Regions from separate parts of the Microcella indica genome, predicted to be linked through region 2. Evidence: predicted binding sites of a transcription regulator. Region 2 holds the regulator's gene; each other region holds the start of a gene.
The links. The regulator LexA, encoded in region 2, represses DNA repair genes until DNA is damaged. The targets are predictions, from matches to a motif close to TCGAACANNTGTTCGA.
Positions count from the first base shown of each region.

Region 1: a site for LexA is predicted at 2,434-2,449, ahead of HUJ41_RS10195 (HNH endonuclease signature motif containing protein). Genes of this name have one in related genera too.
Region 3: a site for LexA is predicted at 3,077-3,092, ahead of HUJ41_RS08290 (HNH endonuclease signature motif containing protein). Genes of this name have one in related genera too.

Region 1 is NZ_CP058670.1:2,093,854-2,099,399, forward strand. It holds gene HUJ41_RS10180 (glycosyltransferase family 4 protein) at 1-107, shown strand, start outside; gene HUJ41_RS10185 (LCP family protein) at 126-1,466, opposite strand; gene purE (5-(carboxyamino)imidazole ribonucleotide mutase) at 1,480-1,998, opposite strand; gene HUJ41_RS10195 (HNH endonuclease signature motif containing protein) at 2,469-3,962, shown strand; gene HUJ41_RS10200 (5-(carboxyamino)imidazole ribonucleotide synthase) at 4,019-5,125, opposite strand; gene HUJ41_RS10205 (GtrA family protein) at 5,205-5,546, shown strand, end outside.
Region 2 is NZ_CP058670.1:1,583,507-1,589,052, forward strand. It holds gene priA (bifunctional 1-(5-phosphoribosyl)-5-((5-phosphoribosylamino)methylideneamino)imidazole-4-carboxamide isomerase/phosphoribosylanthranilate isomerase PriA) at 1-36, opposite strand, end outside; gene hisH (imidazole glycerol phosphate synthase subunit HisH) at 168-803, opposite strand; gene hisB (imidazoleglycerol-phosphate dehydratase HisB) at 806-1,423, opposite strand; gene HUJ41_RS07735 (histidinol-phosphate transaminase) at 1,420-2,496, opposite strand; gene HUJ41_RS07740 (LysM peptidoglycan-binding domain-containing protein) at 2,546-2,911, opposite strand; gene lexA (transcriptional repressor LexA) at 3,249-3,959, shown strand; gene hflX (GTPase HflX) at 3,956-5,536, opposite strand.
Region 3 is NZ_CP058670.1:1,687,623-1,693,168, reverse strand. It holds gene HUJ41_RS08300 (WD40 repeat domain-containing protein) at 1-1,067, shown strand, start outside; gene HUJ41_RS08295 (DUF4031 domain-containing protein) at 1,078-1,350, opposite strand; gene HUJ41_RS08290 (HNH endonuclease signature motif containing protein) at 1,364-3,037, opposite strand; gene rplU (50S ribosomal protein L21) at 3,551-3,859, shown strand; gene rpmA (50S ribosomal protein L27) at 3,878-4,132, shown strand; gene obgE (GTPase ObgE) at 4,300-5,546, shown strand, end outside.

The DNA.
Region 1 (5,546 bases), 510 kb from region 2:
ACGGCGCGCTCGCCGCGCAGCTGAGCGTGCGCGGGCGCGACCGCGCGCACGCCTACAACTGGCGCGACTCGGCCGAGAAGACCTGGCAGCTGCACGCCGACCTGTAGCGGTCGCGGGCGACAGCGCTACGGGGACGGGGTCGGCGTGGGCGTCGGCAGCGGCGCCACCGCCTCGGCGACGAGGATGCGCGCGAGCGCGTAGTCGGGCTGCACGTTGTCGATCGTCGGCGGCACGAGCTCGAGCCTGCGCAGCGGCAACTCGCGCCCCCGCACCGCGAGGTCGGTGAACACGCCGATCATCGACTGCGGAACATCGGTGCGCACGAGGTCGCTGCTCGCATCGGCGATCGACTCGAACCGCGTGAGCACCGTCGCGGGGTCCAGCTGACGCAGCATCGCCTCCTGCACGTCGCGCTGATGCTCCATGCGGTCGAAGTCGGTGAGGTTGTAACGGCTGCGGGCGTACCAGAGCGCCGTCTCGCCGTCCATGCGCTGCTCCCCCGCCGCGATCTCGCCCACCACGGGGCCGCCGTTGATGCCGAGCGTGATCGGCTCCTCCACGTCGATCACGACGCCGCCGAGCGCATCGATGAGATCCTCGAACCCCGCCATGTCGATGAGCACCGTGAACTGCACGGCGAGGCCTGTCACACCCTCCACCGCGTCGCGCATCGCCTCGATGCCCGGGCTCGACCCGGTCGCCGCCGCCGTCGGATACAGCTCCGGGCGTTCCTCCGCCCACGGGTACAGGTAGCTGATCAAGCAGTCGTCGCCGCAGTCGAAGCCGTTCGGCCACGCCTCGTACAGCGGCGACTCCGGGGGAACTGGCGCGTCGTACAGGTTGCGCGGAATACCGATGAGCGACACAGCGCCGCTCGACGCGTCGATGCTCGCCAGCGTGATGCTGTCGGGCCGCAGGCCCAGACGGTCCGGGCCCGCATCGCCGCCGAGCAGCAGCACCGTGTACCGCCCGTCGATCGGCTCGACGATGCCGCCGCCCGCGAAGACGGCGCCCAGAGCATCCCGACCCACGCCCGTCAGATACGCGGCGTAGGCCGCCCCGCCCGTCGCCACCACGATCGTCACCGCCGTCAGCGCCGCCAGCCAGCCGCGCGCCGCCGGAACCGTGCGTACCAGACGCAGCAGCGTGAACGCGTTCAGAGTCGTCACCAGCCACAGCAGCGCGTAGAAGACGAGCGCCGCCTGAGCCAGCCACAGCACGACCACGTTCGTCGCGATCGTCAGCGCCACCGGGCGGGCGGCGACGAACAGGATGCCCGCCGCGAGCGCCACCGCCCACAGCGTGAACGTCGACGCCACCGCGAACCGACCCCACCGACGGCTGCCCGCGAGCAGCTGGGCCGTGCCCGGGATCAGCAGGTTCAGGCCGAGCAGCCACCAGGCGCGGCGGGTCATGAGCGCAGCATCCCGGGTGTCTGGATGCCGGAGCGGGGAGGTGAGCGTCACGGGGCGGGCGCGCCTAGGGGGCCAGGGTGGTCGGCGTGCTGCTGCTGGTGCTGGGCGCGCGGTTGGCTACCGTGCTCTTCAGCGCCTCGTTCTTCGCGCCGACCGTGCTCTCGAGGTCGCGGGCGAACGCGGCGATCGCCTCCGCCACGCGCGGGTCGTGGGATCCGATGATGCGGGCCGCCAGAATGCCCGCATTGCGGCCGCCGCCGATCGACACCGTCGCCACCGGGATTCCCGCCGGCATCTGCACGATGCTCAACAGGCTGTCGAGGCCGTCGAGAGTCTTCAGAGGAACGGGAACGCCGATCACCGGCAGCGTCGTCACGCTCGCGATCATGCCCGGCAGGTGGGCGGCGCCGCCCGCGCCCGCGATGATGACCCGGATGCCCTTGCCGGCCGCCGCGCGACCGTACGCGATCATCGCGTCAGGAGTGCGGTGCGCGCTCAGCACGTGCACCTCGACGCCGATGCCGAACTGCTCGAGGGCCTCAGCGGCTGCCTCCATGACGGGCCAGTCGGAGTCGGAGCCCATGACTACCGCGACGCGCGGGGTGGTGGGGGCGCTCGTGGTGGTGTTGTCGCTCGTGGCGGTGTTGCTCGTGGCGGTGTCGCCGGAGGCTGGGGTGTCGCCGGTGGTGGCGTCGGCGGGGTCTGGCGTGGTCACGGGTCAATCGTAGGTGCGGGGCGGGCGCGGGGTCGGGCACGGGGCCCGCGCGCCGCGGGCGCGGTGTGTGGTGATGCGGCCGCGCGGCCCGCTGGCAGCGTGCCTTCTCGCGGTGCCCGTCCCGCCCGCCCGTATGATCCCGCGCCTCTGCACGTGAGCCTGCGATCTCTGTTGGCGCTACGCACCGTGCCCGTGCCGGCTCCCGCCCCCTCCCCTCCGTGCCGGCTCCCGCCCCCTCCAGTGCCGCCCCTCCTCCACATCCGGCGGACGCGATGAGTCGTCCAAAAATTGCACCCTCCTGTATCGAACACTAGTTCGATTACGAGAGAGTGGGTTCCATGACTGAGTCCCTCACGACCGCCATCTCGGCGGCACGGAGCGCCCTGGAGAGCGCCCCGGATTCGGTTGCGCCGCTCGCCGGACTTCCCGACGACGAGCTGGTCGCCGCACTCTCGGAGGCTTCCGCGGTTCGGCGCATTCTGGATGCCCGCATCTCGCTCTACGCCGCCGAAGTCGCGCGGCGCTCGGCACCCTCGCTCGCGCACTCCGGGCTCGCGCAGCGGCGCGGTCACCGCACCGCCGACGAGCTCGTGCGCGTCGCGACCGGCAGCACGCAGCGCGACGCGCGCGATGCCGTGCAGGCAGGGGTCCTGCTGCTCGCAGCGGAAGCAGCCCATGCGGCGGGGCCGGGCGGGGGCGATGACGCCGACGACCGGGGTCTGGGTGTGGCCGCTCTCGAGCTTCCGGAAGGGATGCCGCCTCTGCCCGCGTGGGCGCAGGGTCTCGTGCAGCCGGTGCGCCGGGGGTCACTCTCCCTTGCCGCGCTGCAGGCGATCCGTTCGGGGCTCGGGCAGCCGACGGCGGCCGTCACGGGCGAGGTGCTGCGCGGGGCTGTCGACGCGCTGCTCGCCGAGGCGTCCACGCTCGACGCTGATCGTCTGTACCGGCGCGCTCGCGGCCTGCGGGATGAGCTCGACGCCGAGGGTGTGGCGGAACGGGAGGCCGAACGTCGATCGGCGCGGTCGCTGCGCCTGCACCGGCTGCCCGACGGCATGACCCGCGCCTCATGGTTGCTCGACCCGGAGTCGGCGGCCGTCGTCACCGACCTCTTCGACCGCGCGACGTCGCCTCGACGCGGCGGCCCCACCTTCGTGGGCGAGCGCGATGCGGCACTTGCGCAGCGCATCCGCGACGACGAGCGCACGCCCGAGCAGTACGCCTCCGACGCGTTCCTCGCCCTCCTCGTCGCCGGCGCCGACGCCGACTCCTCGCAGCTGCTCGGCTCGGGCGCGCCGTCCGTGCGCGTGCTCGTCACCGCCGACGATCTGCGTGGCGGAACGGGCGTCGCGACCGTAGAGGGCCAGACGGCGCCGCTGTCACTCCCCACCGTGGAGCGGATGCTCTGCACGGGCACCCACACCCCGATCCTGATCTCCGGCACGGGTCAGCCGCTCGACGTGGGCCGCACGCGACGGCACTTCACACGGCGGCAGCGCATCGCCCTCGCGGCGCGCGACGGCGGTTGCCGGTGGGCGGGGTGCGAACGGCCGCCGTCGTGGACCGAGGCGCACCACATCAACCCCTGGCACAGCGACCACGGCCGCACCGATGTCGCCGACGGAGTCCTGTTGTGTCGCCACCACCACTTGCTCGTGCACAACAATGGCTGGCGCATCCGTCGACGACCGGCGCGCGCCGACGAGCCGCCCGGCGAACGCTACGAGGCGATCCCGCCGCCCACCCACGACGCGCAGCAGACGCCGCTCGACCTGCCGAGCCGCAGCGAGCCGCTGCGTCGAGCCGTGCGGCCGACCCCGGTGCGTGCAGGATGAACCCAAACTCGACGCCGGTCAGGTCACCCTGCGCGAGGCTCGGGGCGCCGCGACGGTCACCCCTCGAACTCGAAGTGGGCCGCCGCCGCCCTCGCCCGGTACACCGTCTCGTCGAGGTCGTCCCCGAGCGCCGTCACGTGGCCCGCCTTCCGGCCTGCCCGCGGTCCCTTGCCGTAGGCGTGCACCTTCACGCTCGGCTGGTGCGCGAGCGACGCCACGATCTGATCTTCGGGCAGCGCCCCGAACACGTTGATCATGACCGTCGCCGGCGCCCGCAGCTCGGTGTCGCCGAGCGGCCAGTCGAGCACCGCGCGCACGTGCTGCTCGAACTGGCTCGTCACCGACCCCTCGATCGAGAAGTGCCCGCTGTTGTGCGGGCGCATCGCCAACTCGTTGACGAGCACCCGCCCGTTCGTCGTCTCGAACAGCTCGACGGCGAGCACTCCCGTCACGTCGAGGCCGTGGGCGACGGTCGTTGCGATCTCTGCCGCCGCGCGCTCGACCGCCTCCGTCGTGTGCGGCGCTGGAGCGAAGACCTCCGCACACACCCCTTTCTGCTGCACCGTCTCCACGACGGGCCAGGGGCGCACCTCGCCGCTCGGCCGGCGCGCGACCAGTTGCGCGAGCTCGCGTCGAAACGGCACGAGCTCTTCCACGAGCACCGGCCCCGACGCGAGCCAGTCGTCGGCCGCACTCGACTCGTCGACAACGCGCACACCCTTGCCGTCGTAGCCGCCGCGGGGAGTCTTCACGACGGCGCGGCCACCGTGATCGTCGAGGAACGCGGCCAGTTCGGCCGACGACGACACTCGCGCCCAATCAGGCATCGGCACGCCCAACTCGGCGAGGCGAGCGCGCATGGCGAGCTTGTCCTGCGCGTAGAGCAGAGCATCCGGGCCCGGCCGCACCGCGGCGCCGGCCTCAACGAGAGCGCGCAGCACCTCCTGCGGAACGTGCTCGTGGTCGAAGGTGATCGCGTCGCACCCGCGCGCGAAGTCGAGCACCGTCTCGGTATCGCGGTAGTCGCCCACGACCGTCGCGGCGAGTCGGGCCGACGAGTCGGCAGCCTCCGCCAGCACGCGCACCTCGACGCCGAGCGCGACCGCGGGCGGAATCATCATGCGCGCGAGCTGACCACCACCGATGACGCCGACGACGGGCATGGCACTCCTCTAGACTGCGAATTCGCTCGCTCCCCATTCTGTCCGATCGCGAGCGAGCGCAACGACGAAACGAGACCCGATGCCGATACTGGTGGGCCAACTCGCCCGATTCGGGGCGGTCGGGATCGTCGGGCTCATCGTCGACATCGCGCTGTTCAACCTGCTGCGCGTCACCGTGCTCAGCCCCGAGGTCATCGCCGAAGGCCCCGTCATCGCGAAAGTGATCTCCACCTCGGTGGCGATCGCCGTCAACTGGATCGGCAGCCGCTACTGGAGCTTCCGCCTCGAACGGCGTCGGCCCGCGATGCGCGAGAGCCTCGAATTCGCGCTCGTGAGCGTCGGAGGACTGCTCATCGCCGTCGGGTGCCTCGTCGTCTCACGCTACGTGCTCGGCTACACGAGCCTGCTCGCCGACAACATC
Region 2 (5,546 bases):
CAGCGTCAGGGCAGGGACGGTGGAGAACTCGCTCATGGATCACTCTCGGTTCGAATCGACGGTCGCAGGGTCTGGGCGCACGGATGCCGGCACCCGAGATCCGGGCGCAGACACAAACACCACATCGTACTCCGCACGACGAGCCCCGCAGGACAGCCCCGTGCGGTCTACAGCGTGCGCAGCCAGTTGCCCAGGAGCGCGAGGCCCGCACTGCCCGACTTCTCGGGGTGGAACTGCGTCGAGGTGAGCGGCCCGTTCTCGACCGCCGCCACGAAGCGCTCGCCGTGCTCGCTCCACGTCACGCGCGGCGCGCGAATCTTCGGATTCGTCACCTCGAGGGTCCAGTCGTGGGCCGCGTAGGAGTGCACGAAGTAGAAGCGCTCGTCGTGGAGCCCCTCGAAGAGCGTCGAGTCTGCGGGCGCCTGCACGGTGTTCCAGCCCATGTGGGGGACGGTCGGGGCGCGCAGCGCCGTCACCGCTCCCGGCCACTCGCCGAGGCCCTCGCACACGTCGCCGTGCTCCTCACCGCGCTCGAACATGATCTGCTGGCCGACGCAGATGCCCATGACCGCGCGGCCCCCCGCGAGGCGCCGGTCGACGAGCTCGTCGCCGCGGACCGCGCGCAGAGCGTCCATGACCGCCCGGAAGGCTCCCACGCCGGGAACCAGGAGGCCGTCGGCGGCCATGACGCGTGCACGGTCAGCGGAGAGCTCGACGCGCGCGCCGGCGGCCTCGACGGCCTTGACCGCCGAGTGCACATTGCCCGAGCCGTAGTCGAGCACGACCACGAGGGGGGAGGTCACGGCTAGAGCGCTCCCTTGGTGGAGGGCACGCCGCGCACGCGGTCGTCGCGCTGCACCGCCTGGCGCAGAGCGCGTGCGAACGCCTTGAACTCGGCCTCGGCGATGTGGTGCGGGTCGCGACCGGCGAGCACGGTGAGGTGCACGGTGAGGCCCGCGTGCATCGTGATCGCCTCGAAGACGTGGCGCACCATGGAGCCCGTGAAGTGGCCGCCGATGAGGTGGTGCTCGAAGCCCGCGGGCTCGCCCGAGTGCACGAGGTAGGGGCGACCGCTCACGTCGACGACGGCCTGCGCGAGCGCTTCGTCGAGCGGCACGAGGGCGTCGCCGAAGCGCGCGATGCCGGCCTTGTCGCCGAGCGCCTGGCCGATCGCCGTGCCGAGCACGATGCCCGTGTCTTCCACCGTGTGGTGCACGTCGATGTCGGTGTCGCCGTGGGCGGTCACGTCGAGATCGAGGAGGGAGTGCTTGGCGAGAGCCGTGAGCATGTGGTCGAAGAAGGGCACGGTCGTCGCGATCGACGAACGGCCGGTGCCGTCGAGGTCGACGCGCAGCTCGATGCTCGACTCGCTCGTCTCGCGCCGCAGCTCGGCGACTCGGGGCGTACTGGCGGGAGTGCTCACTGCTTCATCCTACCGAGCACCTCGAGGAACTCGGTCGTCTCCTCGGGCGTGCCCGCCGTGACCCGGAGGTGGCCGGGCAGACCGACGTCGCGGATGAGGATGTCGTGCTCGAGCAGGTACTGGAACGTCGCCTGCGGGTCGTCGACTCCCCCGAACAGCACGAAGTTCGCGCCGCTCGCGTGGGGCGCGTAGCCGAGCGCGGCGAGCTCGACGACGAGCCGATCGCGCTGGGCCCGGATCGCGTCCACCGTCTCGAGCATGAGCGGTGCGTGCTGCAGCGCCGCCACTGCGGCCGCCTGCGTGAGCGCGGAGAGGTGGTAGGGCAGGCGGACGAGGCGCAGAGCATCCACGACGGCGGGATCGGCGGCGAGGTAGCCCAGGCGGGCGCCCGCGAAGGCGAACGCCTTGCTCATGGTGCGGGAGACGACGAGGCGCGGGCGGCCCGGCAGCAGGCTCAGCGCGCTCGGCTCGCCTTCGGGCAGGAACTCGGCGTAGGCCTCGTCGACGATCACGATGCCGCGCGCGACGGCGCAGACCGCCTCGATCGTGTCGAGGCCGATGGGCGTGCCCGTCGGGTTGTTGGGGGTGCAGAGGAAGACGATGTCGGGGTCGAGCCGTTCGACGGCCGCGACGGCGGTGGCGGGGCTCAGGCGGAACTCGTCGTCGCGCTCCGCCGTGACCCACTCGGTGCCCGTGCTCGACGCGATGATCGAGTGCATCGAGTAGGTGGGCGGGAAGCCGAGCACGCGGCGGCCCGGACCGCCGAAGGCCTGCAGCAGCTGCTGGATGACCTCGTTGGAGCCGTTCGCGGCCCACACCTGCTCGCGCTCGACTCCCTCGCCCAGGTAGGCGGCGAGGTGCTCGCGCAGCGTCGTGAACTCGCGGTCGGGGTACCGGTTGACCGAGCGCAGCGCGTGCTCGACCGCGGCAGTCACGTGCGCGACGACGACCTCGGGAATCGGGTGCGTGTTCTCGTTGACGTTGAGAGCGATGCGCACGGGCTTCTGCGGGGCTCCGTAGGGGGACTGCCCGCGCAGGTCGTCGCGGATCGGAAGGTCGTCGAGGCTCGTCACTCGCCCATCGTAGACGGGCGTGAGCGGGGCTCGGCCCGCGGTCGGAGCCTCAGCCCGCGTAGCGCTCGGGAACGATGAGCACCTGGCCGGGCTGGACGCTCGCGGAGTCGAGGCCGTTGATCGCGAGGATGTCGGCGACGACGTCGGCAGGGTTCGCCTCGGGGGCGAGAGTGCCGGCGAGAGACCACAGCGACTGGCCCGCCTGGACGGTCACCGTCGTCGACTGCTCGAGCCCTGAGGTCGCCGTCGCTCCCCCACCGTTGAGGGCGAGCATGACGAGCGCGATGACGAGAGGCAGCGAGACGAGCACGGCGATGACCGCGCGGCCGCGGCGCGTGAGACGCAGGCGGGTGCGCGCAACCGGGAGCGCGAAGCCACCGTCGTAGGTGCCGGTGCCGTAAGTGATGGAGCTCATCGCCGTTCTCCTTCTGACAAGTGGGCCTGGCTGACAACTGGGCCTGGTGGGGGGTGCAGGTGCCCCGGCAGCGGGGGAGCTGCCGGGGCAGGTACCCGATCTCGGCCGGGAGACGCGGGTACGAACCTGTGTTCCGAACATACCTTCGATCGAACACACTTTCAAGCCCCCGGCCTTTTTTCTCCACGAATCGGGCGACACACTCGAACAGATGTTTGAGTTGCACCCCACTCGTGGATAGAGTTTCGAGGGTTCGAGTGCAGTCAACGGCAGACCACCGACATTGGTCACACCGGCAGTGACGGCGGGCACTCGACACGAGACGAGGGAGAACCCCATGGCCGACGAGACCGTCGACATCAGCACGGCACCGAGCGCCGCCGCGCCCGGCACGCGCCGCCGCACGACGCTGAGCGACAAGCAGCGCGCCATCCTCGGGTTCATCCAGTCCTCGGTCGCGAGCCGGGGCTACCCGCCGAGCATGCGCGAGATCGGCGAGGCCGTCGGGCTCTCCTCGCTCTCGAGCGTCGCCCACCAGCTCGGCCAACTCGAGCTCAGCGGCTACCTGCGCCGCGACCCGAACCGGCCGCGCGCCCTCGAAGTGCTCATCGACCTCGAGCCCGACACGACCATCACGATCGACACCCCGGTCTCGACGAGCCCCTCCGTCGGCGACGCCGCCATGGTGCCCCTCGTCGGGCGCATCGCCGCGGGCATCCCGATCACCGCCGATCAGATGGTGGAGGAGGTCGTGCCGCTCCCCCGCCAGCTCGTCGGCAAGGGCGAGCTCTTCATGCTCACCGTCGTCGGCGACTCGATGATCGACGCCGCCATCTGCGACGGCGACTGGGTCGTCGTGCGCCAGCAGAACACCGCCGAGAACGGCGAGATCGTCGCCGCCATGCTCGACAACGAGGCGACCGTGAAGGTCTTCAAGCAGCGCGACGGCCACACCTGGTTGCTGCCCCGCAACTCGGCCTTCGAGCCGATCCTCGGCGACCACGCGACGATCCTCGGCAAGGTCGTCAGCGTCATGCGCAAGGTCTAGCGGGCTCCCGCCGTCGCGGTCGGTACCGCGGTTGTCGTGAACGGCTCGAGCTGCGCCGCCAGACCCGAGTTCACGAGGGCGTGCACGCGCGTGCCCTCCTCCTCGTAGGAAGTCTCGAGCACACGGCCGCGCTCGTGCACGAGCGAGACGAGGTCGCCCCGGTCGTACGGCACGACCGCGGTCACCTCGACCTCGGGGTCGGGCAGGGTCTCGGCGATGCGCGCGCGCAGCTCGTCGACCCCCTCCCCCGTCTTGGCGGAGACGAAGACCGCGCCGGGCACGAGGCCGCGCAGCAGGAGGCGCGCGTCGTCGTCCAGGAGGTCGCTCTTGTTGATGGCGACGATCTCGGGAAGATGGCGCGCATCCACCTCACCGATGACGTCCCGTACAGTCGCGAGCTGCGCAGCGGGGTCTGGGTGGGCGCCGTCGATGACGTGCACGATGACGTCGCTGTCGGCGACCTCCTCGAGCGTCGAGCGGAAGGCCTCGACGAGCTGGTGCGGCAGGTTGCGCACGAAGCCGACCGTGTCGGCGAGCGTGTAGGGCCGGCCCTCGGGCGTCGTCGTCTTGCGCACGGTCGGGTCGAGGGTGGCGAAGAGCGCGTTCTCGACGAGCACGCCCGCGCGCGTGAGGCGGTTGAGCAGGCTCGACTTGCCGGCGTTCGTGTACCCGGCGATCGCGACGCTCGGCACCGCGAAGCGGTCGCGGTTGGCGCGCTTGGCGGCACGAGCGGGCGCGAAGCCCTTGATCTGGCGGCGCAGCTTCGACATGCGGGTGTGGATGCGGCGGCGGTCGAGCTCGATCTTCGTCTCACCCGGGCCACGGCTACCCATGCCGGCCCCGGCGCCGCCGACCTGGCCACCGGCCTGGCGCGACATCGACTCGCCCCAGCCGCGCAGGCGCGGCAGCAGGTACTCGAGCTGCGCGAGCTCGACCTGCGCCTTGCCCTCGCGGCTCTTGGCGTGCTGGCTGAAGATGTCGAGGATGACGGCGGTGCGGTCGATGACCTTGACCTTCACGACGTCTTCGAGGGCGCGCCGCTGACTGGGGGCGAGCTCGGTGTCGGCGATGACGGTGTCGGCGCCGAGCTCCTTGACGATGAGGCCGAGCTCGGCGGCCTTGCCCTTGCCGAGGTAGGTGCTCGGGTCGGGGTTCGGTCGGCGCTGCAGCAGGCCGTCGAGCACGACGGCGCCCGCGGTCTCGGCGAGGGCGGCGAGCTCGCGCAACGAGTTCTCGGCCTCGTCGAGGGCGCCCTGCGCGTAGATGCCGATGAGGATGACGTTCTCGAGCCGCAGCTGCCGGTACTCGACCTCGGTGACGTCTTCGAGCTCGGTGGAGAGGCCGCCGACGCGGCGCAGGGCCGCACGATCCTCGCGGTCGAACTGGTCGCCGTCGCGGTCGTGCGCGTAGTCGTTGTCGACCTGCAGGGCGGCGGCACGGCCGCCGTGCAGCGTCACCGAGCGGGCGTGCGAGTCGGCGTTCGCCAGGACGCGCGCCACAGCATCCGCCCCCGCATCGCGCGGCGCGGAAGTATCGCCGGCCTCGGAAGCCGGGTTCTGCGGGTCTGTCTCGGTCATCGTCGCTCAC
Region 3 (5,546 bases), 100 kb from region 2:
TCTCGCATGCTTTCGAGACCGCGGGCGCGAGCGTGCTGTACCTGGACCGCGGAGAGACGCAGGACGAGATTCTGCGCGCCGAGGTGAGCGGCACGGGTCGCGGCGAGGTCGTGCACGCTGCGCCGGGCATCCAGGCTTTCGCGCCGGTCGAGGGCGTGCTCGTCGTCGCGCGCGATGCCGGGGCGGGCGGGACCGGTTCGTCCGACGCGGCCTCGGACGCCTCCGCCCCCGGCACCGGTGCGAGCGTTCTCGAGTCGGTGCTGACCGAGTCGGGGGATGCGGAGACCGTGCGCCTGCCCGAGGGGGCCCGAGTCGATCGCATCATCGCACCGCAGGAGGGCACGCTGCTCGGGCTCGTGCTCACCGAGGTCGTCGACGAGGGCACGCCGCAGTTCTCGAGTGCGCTCGCGTACGTCGATCTGGCGGGGGATCGGGAGGTGAGGCTGCTGGAGGGTCTCGACGGCGAGCCGGTGCGAGCGCTCGACGCGGCATTCCTGCCCGGCGGATCGAGCCTGCTCGTGCACGCCCTCGACCAGTCGCTCCTGCGCATCGACCTGCTCGCGCCCGAGCTGGTATTGCCCGTGGATCAGTTGCCGACGGTGTGGAACCTCTCCACGGATGGCACGCGCGTGAGCGGGTCGGATTCGTTCGGCGGGCTGTTCCTCGACCTCGAGTCGGGGGAGGAGACACGCCTGAACCCGTCCTTGTTCGAGGGAGAGGTGGTGTTCGGCGGTGAGACGGTGCTGCTGAGCGATGAGCGCTGGGTGCAGAAGGTGGCCGTGCCCGACGCGTCCGGTGGGTCGTTCGCGATCGTTGTCGTCGTCGACGACGGTTCGGGGGAGTCGCGGCAGCTAGCGCGCACGATCGACGACCGTGGCAGCATCGGCGCACTGTCGGTGTCGCCCAACGACCAGTACGTGGCGATCGAGGTGACGCCGTCGGTCGAGGACGCCGACCCCGACGGTCGCCGGGTCAATCCGCGCCCGACGTCGATCACCCTGCAGATCATCGACATCGAGACGGGTGCGCTCGTGCGCAGCCTCGAGGGCTTCGCGCCGGTCTGGTAGGGGGATGGTGTCAGAGCCCGCGCTTCTGGCGCTGGCTCACCCGCAGGCCGGAGGCGGTGAGGCGGGCGACGAGCTCTTTGCCGGTGACGGGCACAGCACCTTGGGCGATGAGGGCGTCGCGGCGTTCGTCGGGGTAGTCGTAGTGGTCGTGGTCGAACCCGCGCTCGGGTATGCCGGCGTCGCGCGCGAACGCGTGCAGCTCGTCGAGGGATGTGTCGCTCACGAGGTGCCCCCAGAGCCGCCCGTGGGCGGGCCAGATGGGGTCGTCGATGAGCACAGCCATAGTGCGACCGAGTTTATGCGCGCGCCGGTGCTGAGGCACGGAGGGCGTCCTGCAGTGCGGGGCTGCGGCTGGGCATGTCGATCGGCTCAGCGGGCGTGTCTCTTCGAAGATCGCCGGGCGGGCTGTGGGGTGGGCCTGGTGGTGGGATGAGTCGGTAGGTGGGGCCGGCGCGTTCGATTTCCCATCCGTTGTTGTGGGCGAGGAGGTGGTGGTGGCGGCAGAGGAGGATTCCGTCGGCGATGTCGGTGGTGCCGTGGTCGCGGTGCCAGTGGTGGATGTGGTGGGCTTCGCACCAGGAGGGTGGGCGTTGGCAGCCGGGCCAGCGGCAGCCGCCGTCGCGGGCGGCGAGGGCGAGGCGTTGTGCGCGGGTGAACAGGCGGCGTTCGCGGCCGAGGTTGAGGGGTTGGCCGGCGTTGTCGGGGTGTCCGTCGACGGTGAGGGTGATGGTGCCGGCGGTGCACGCGCGGCGCTCGATGGTGGCGACGGAGATGGCGTCGGGGTGGCCTTCGATCCAGCCTTGGCCGCGGCGCTCCTCGAGGGTGCGGGCGGCGATGATCATGCGCACCCCGACCGGTTCGTCGCCGAGGAGTTGGCTGGTGTCGGCGGCGGCTCCCTGGCGAAGGAGTTCGGCGATGGTGTCGCTGGCGCGCTGCTGGGGGGTGCGGTCGTCGTCGAAGGCGGGATGCGCGGCCTCCTGGGCATCATGTTCTCGCTCGGTGTCGCTCTGGAATCGCGGCTCGTGGCGTCGGGGTGAGGTGATGCGGTCGTAGACGTCGCTGACGAGGGCGAAGGATTCGGGGTCGAGGATCCAGTGGGCGTAGCCCATGCCGTCGGGTCGGCGGCCGAGTCGGAAGGAGCGCTGCTGTCGGCGTGCTTCTTCGCGGTCGGCGATGCCGTCGAGGTCGAGTGCGTCGCGCACGGTGCGTGCCTCGCGTGCGGCGCGGTCGGCGTCGAGCCCGTCCAGTCGGGGCAGAAGACGTTCGGCGGCCGCGTCGAGATCGGTCTCGCTCATCGTGCTGGTCGGCCGGCCGAGGCCGGTGCGTACGGCGTCGGCGACGGCGACACTGACGCGACCTGACAAGACGGCGTCGCCCAGCGGTGTGGGCGTTTCGGCGCCGACCGTCGTGCCGACGCGGACGGCGGTGCGGGCATCGGCGACGCGGGTGCCGGTCGTGACGCGCACCATCTCCTCGGGCGTGCGGTGCCCGGTGCGCTGCGCGAGACCTGCGTGGCCGAGCTCGGGTGCGGAGCGTCGGGCGATCTCTCCGGCGAGAAGCGAGACGTGCAGTTGCGCCAGGCGCACCTCGTCGGCCGCGAGACGCGTGAGGCGCACGAGCTTGTCGTCATCGAGGGCGCGATACGGCTCGAGGTCTCGGGGAACGCTGGAGAGAGCATCCACGGCGGCGGTGAGCGCGCCGGTGACGTCGTGCGCGATCGTTCGGTCCATCGCGCCGGTGACGTCCTGCGCACCCGATGCCGGGGACGGGCGAGGAGCCTGGGATGCACCGGCGCAGGTACCGGCACCGGCACCTGCGCCGGCACCGGCACCTGCGCCGGCACCGGCACCTGCGCCGGCACCTGCAACGTCGGCGTGCGCGGCCACGTCCGCGTGCGCGGCCAGGACGGCCGGCGCGGCCACGTCCGCGGGCTTGCGCTTGGGCGGCGCGAGCATTGTCATGGTGGTCATGGTCGCCTCCCTTCGCAGTGGCGGGTGCCGGTTCGTGATGCGAACATACATTCGACAACCGACACGCGCAGCGCGGATGCGGGAAGAGGGGAGAGCCATGGCGCGAGCGCAGGTGGGGAGGAGCGTGGATTCAGGCGGGCGCGTGCGGACCCCTGGCCACGCGTGCGCAGGCGGGTCGGGGCAGGAGTGTCCGTTCAGGCACGAGCGCGGCCGCGGAGCGTGGAAGGTCAGTACGTTCAGGCACGAGCGCGGCTGCGGGGCGAGCAAGGTCAGTCCACGCGAGCACGCGCAGGCGGGCACGCAGCGACCACGCAGTGACCACACCGCTGCATCCGCGCGACCGCACCCGGGCCGCCCGCAGCGCCCACGCCCGCCCACCCCCGCGCACGCCCGCCAGTTTGACCGCCCATCCTCGCGTCGGCTATTCTTGACCGTTGGTGTGCGCTGGGCTGAGCCCGCGTGGGTCACCGCATTCTTCAGCTTCATCTCTTCGACGAGAATTAAGGGTAAACAGTGGTCTACGCAGTTGTGCGCGCCGGTGGGCGGCAGGAAAAGGTTGAGGTGGGCACGGTCGTCGTGCTCGACCGCGTCAAGGCGGGCGAGGACGGCACGATCCAGCTGACCCCCGTCCTGCACGTCGACGGTGACACGGTCACGACCGACGCGAAGAAGCTCGCGAAGATCACGGTCACGGCCGAGGTCATCAGCGACCTGCGCGGCCCGAAGATCGTCATCCAGAAGTTCAAGAACAAGACCGGGTACAAGAAGCGCCAGGGTTTCCGCGCTGACCTGACCCGCGTCAAGATCACCGGCATCAAGTAAGAAGGGTCGCGAGAAGACATGGCACACAAAAAGGGCGCATCGTCCACCCGTAACGGCCGCGACTCGAACCCCCAGTACCTGGGTGTGAAGCGTTTCGGCGGCCAGGTCGTGAAGGCCGGCGAGATCATCGTCCGCCAGCGCGGCACGCACTTCCACCCCGGCGCCGGCGTCGGTCGTGGCGGTGACGACACCCTGTTCGCCCTCGAGGCAGGCGCTGTCGAGTTCGGCGCCAAGGGCCGCCGCAAGGTCGTCAACATCGTGGCGAGCGCCTGATCTGATTCAGGTTCGACACGCAGAACACAGCTTCGGTGAGGATGGGCGGGCTTCGGCCCGCCCATTCTTCCGTTAGGGGCCGTACCGGCCCCGCAGCACCACTCCGCTCGGCACCCCCGATCACCTGAGACGGGGATCGAGCACCCAACCTCAGGAGGTTCGCGCTCATGGCGACGTTCGTCGACCGCGTCACCCTCCACCTCACCGCCGGTCACGGCGGACACGGCTGCGTGTCGGTGCGCCGCGAGAAATTCAAGCCGCTCGCCGGCCCCGACGGCGGCAACGGCGGCGACGGCGGCGACATCGTCCTGGTCGCGTCGAGCCAGGAGACCACGCTGCTGCCGTACCACCGGCGCCCGCACCGCTCGAGCGACAACGGCGGCCCCGGCATGGGCGATAACCGCTCGGGCTTCTCGGGTGAGGACCTCGTTCTGCCGGTGCCCGTCGGCACGGTCGTGCGCGACGCCGACGGCACCGAGCTGGTCGACCTGACGGCGGAGGGCATGCGCATCGTCGTCGGCCCCGGCGGCCAGGGCGGCCTCGGCAATGCGGCGCTCGCGACGACGAAGCGCAAGGCCCCCGGCTTCGCCCTGCTCGGCACCCCCGGGTGGACGGGCGACGTGCTGCTCGAGCTCAAGACGGTCGCCGATGTGGCGCTCGTCGGGTATCCCAGCGCGGGCAAGTCGAGCCTCATCGCGTCGATCTCGGCGGCGAAGCCGAAGATCGCCGACTACCCGTTCACGACCCTGCACCCGAACCTCGGCGTCGTCGAGTCGGGGGAGACCCGCTTCACGGTCGCCGACGTGCCCGGTCTCATCGAGGGAGCGAGCGAGGGCAAGGGCCTGGGGCTCGAGTTCCTGCGCCACGTCGAGCGGTGCAGCGCCCTGCTGCACGTGCTGGACTGCGCGACGCTCGAGCCGGGCCGCGACCCGCTGAGCGACCTCGACGTGATCCTCGCCGAGCTCGCCGCCTACCCGGTGCCGGAGGGGCAGACGCCGCTGCTCGAGCGCCCCCAGCTCGTCGCCCTCAACAAGATCGACGTGCCGGAGGCCCGCGAGCTGGCCGACTTCGTGCGCCCCGAGCTGGAGGAGCGCGGCTACCGCGTCTTCGAGATCAGCGCGGTGAGCCGGGAGGGCCTGCGCCCGCTGACGTTCGCGCTCGCCGAGCTCGTCGAGTCTGACCGCGCCACCCGCGCTGCCGACACGACGGTGCGCGAGCGCATCGTGCTGCGCCCGCGCGCGGTCGACGAGGTCGAGGTGACGGTGACCGTCGAGGGCAGTGCTGAGGACCCGGTCTACCGCGTGCGCGGTGCGAAGCCGGAGCGCTGGGTGCACCAGACCGACTTCCGCAACGACGAGGCGGTCGGCTACCTCGCCGACCGGCTGGCGAAGCTCGGCGTGGAGGACAAGCTCTT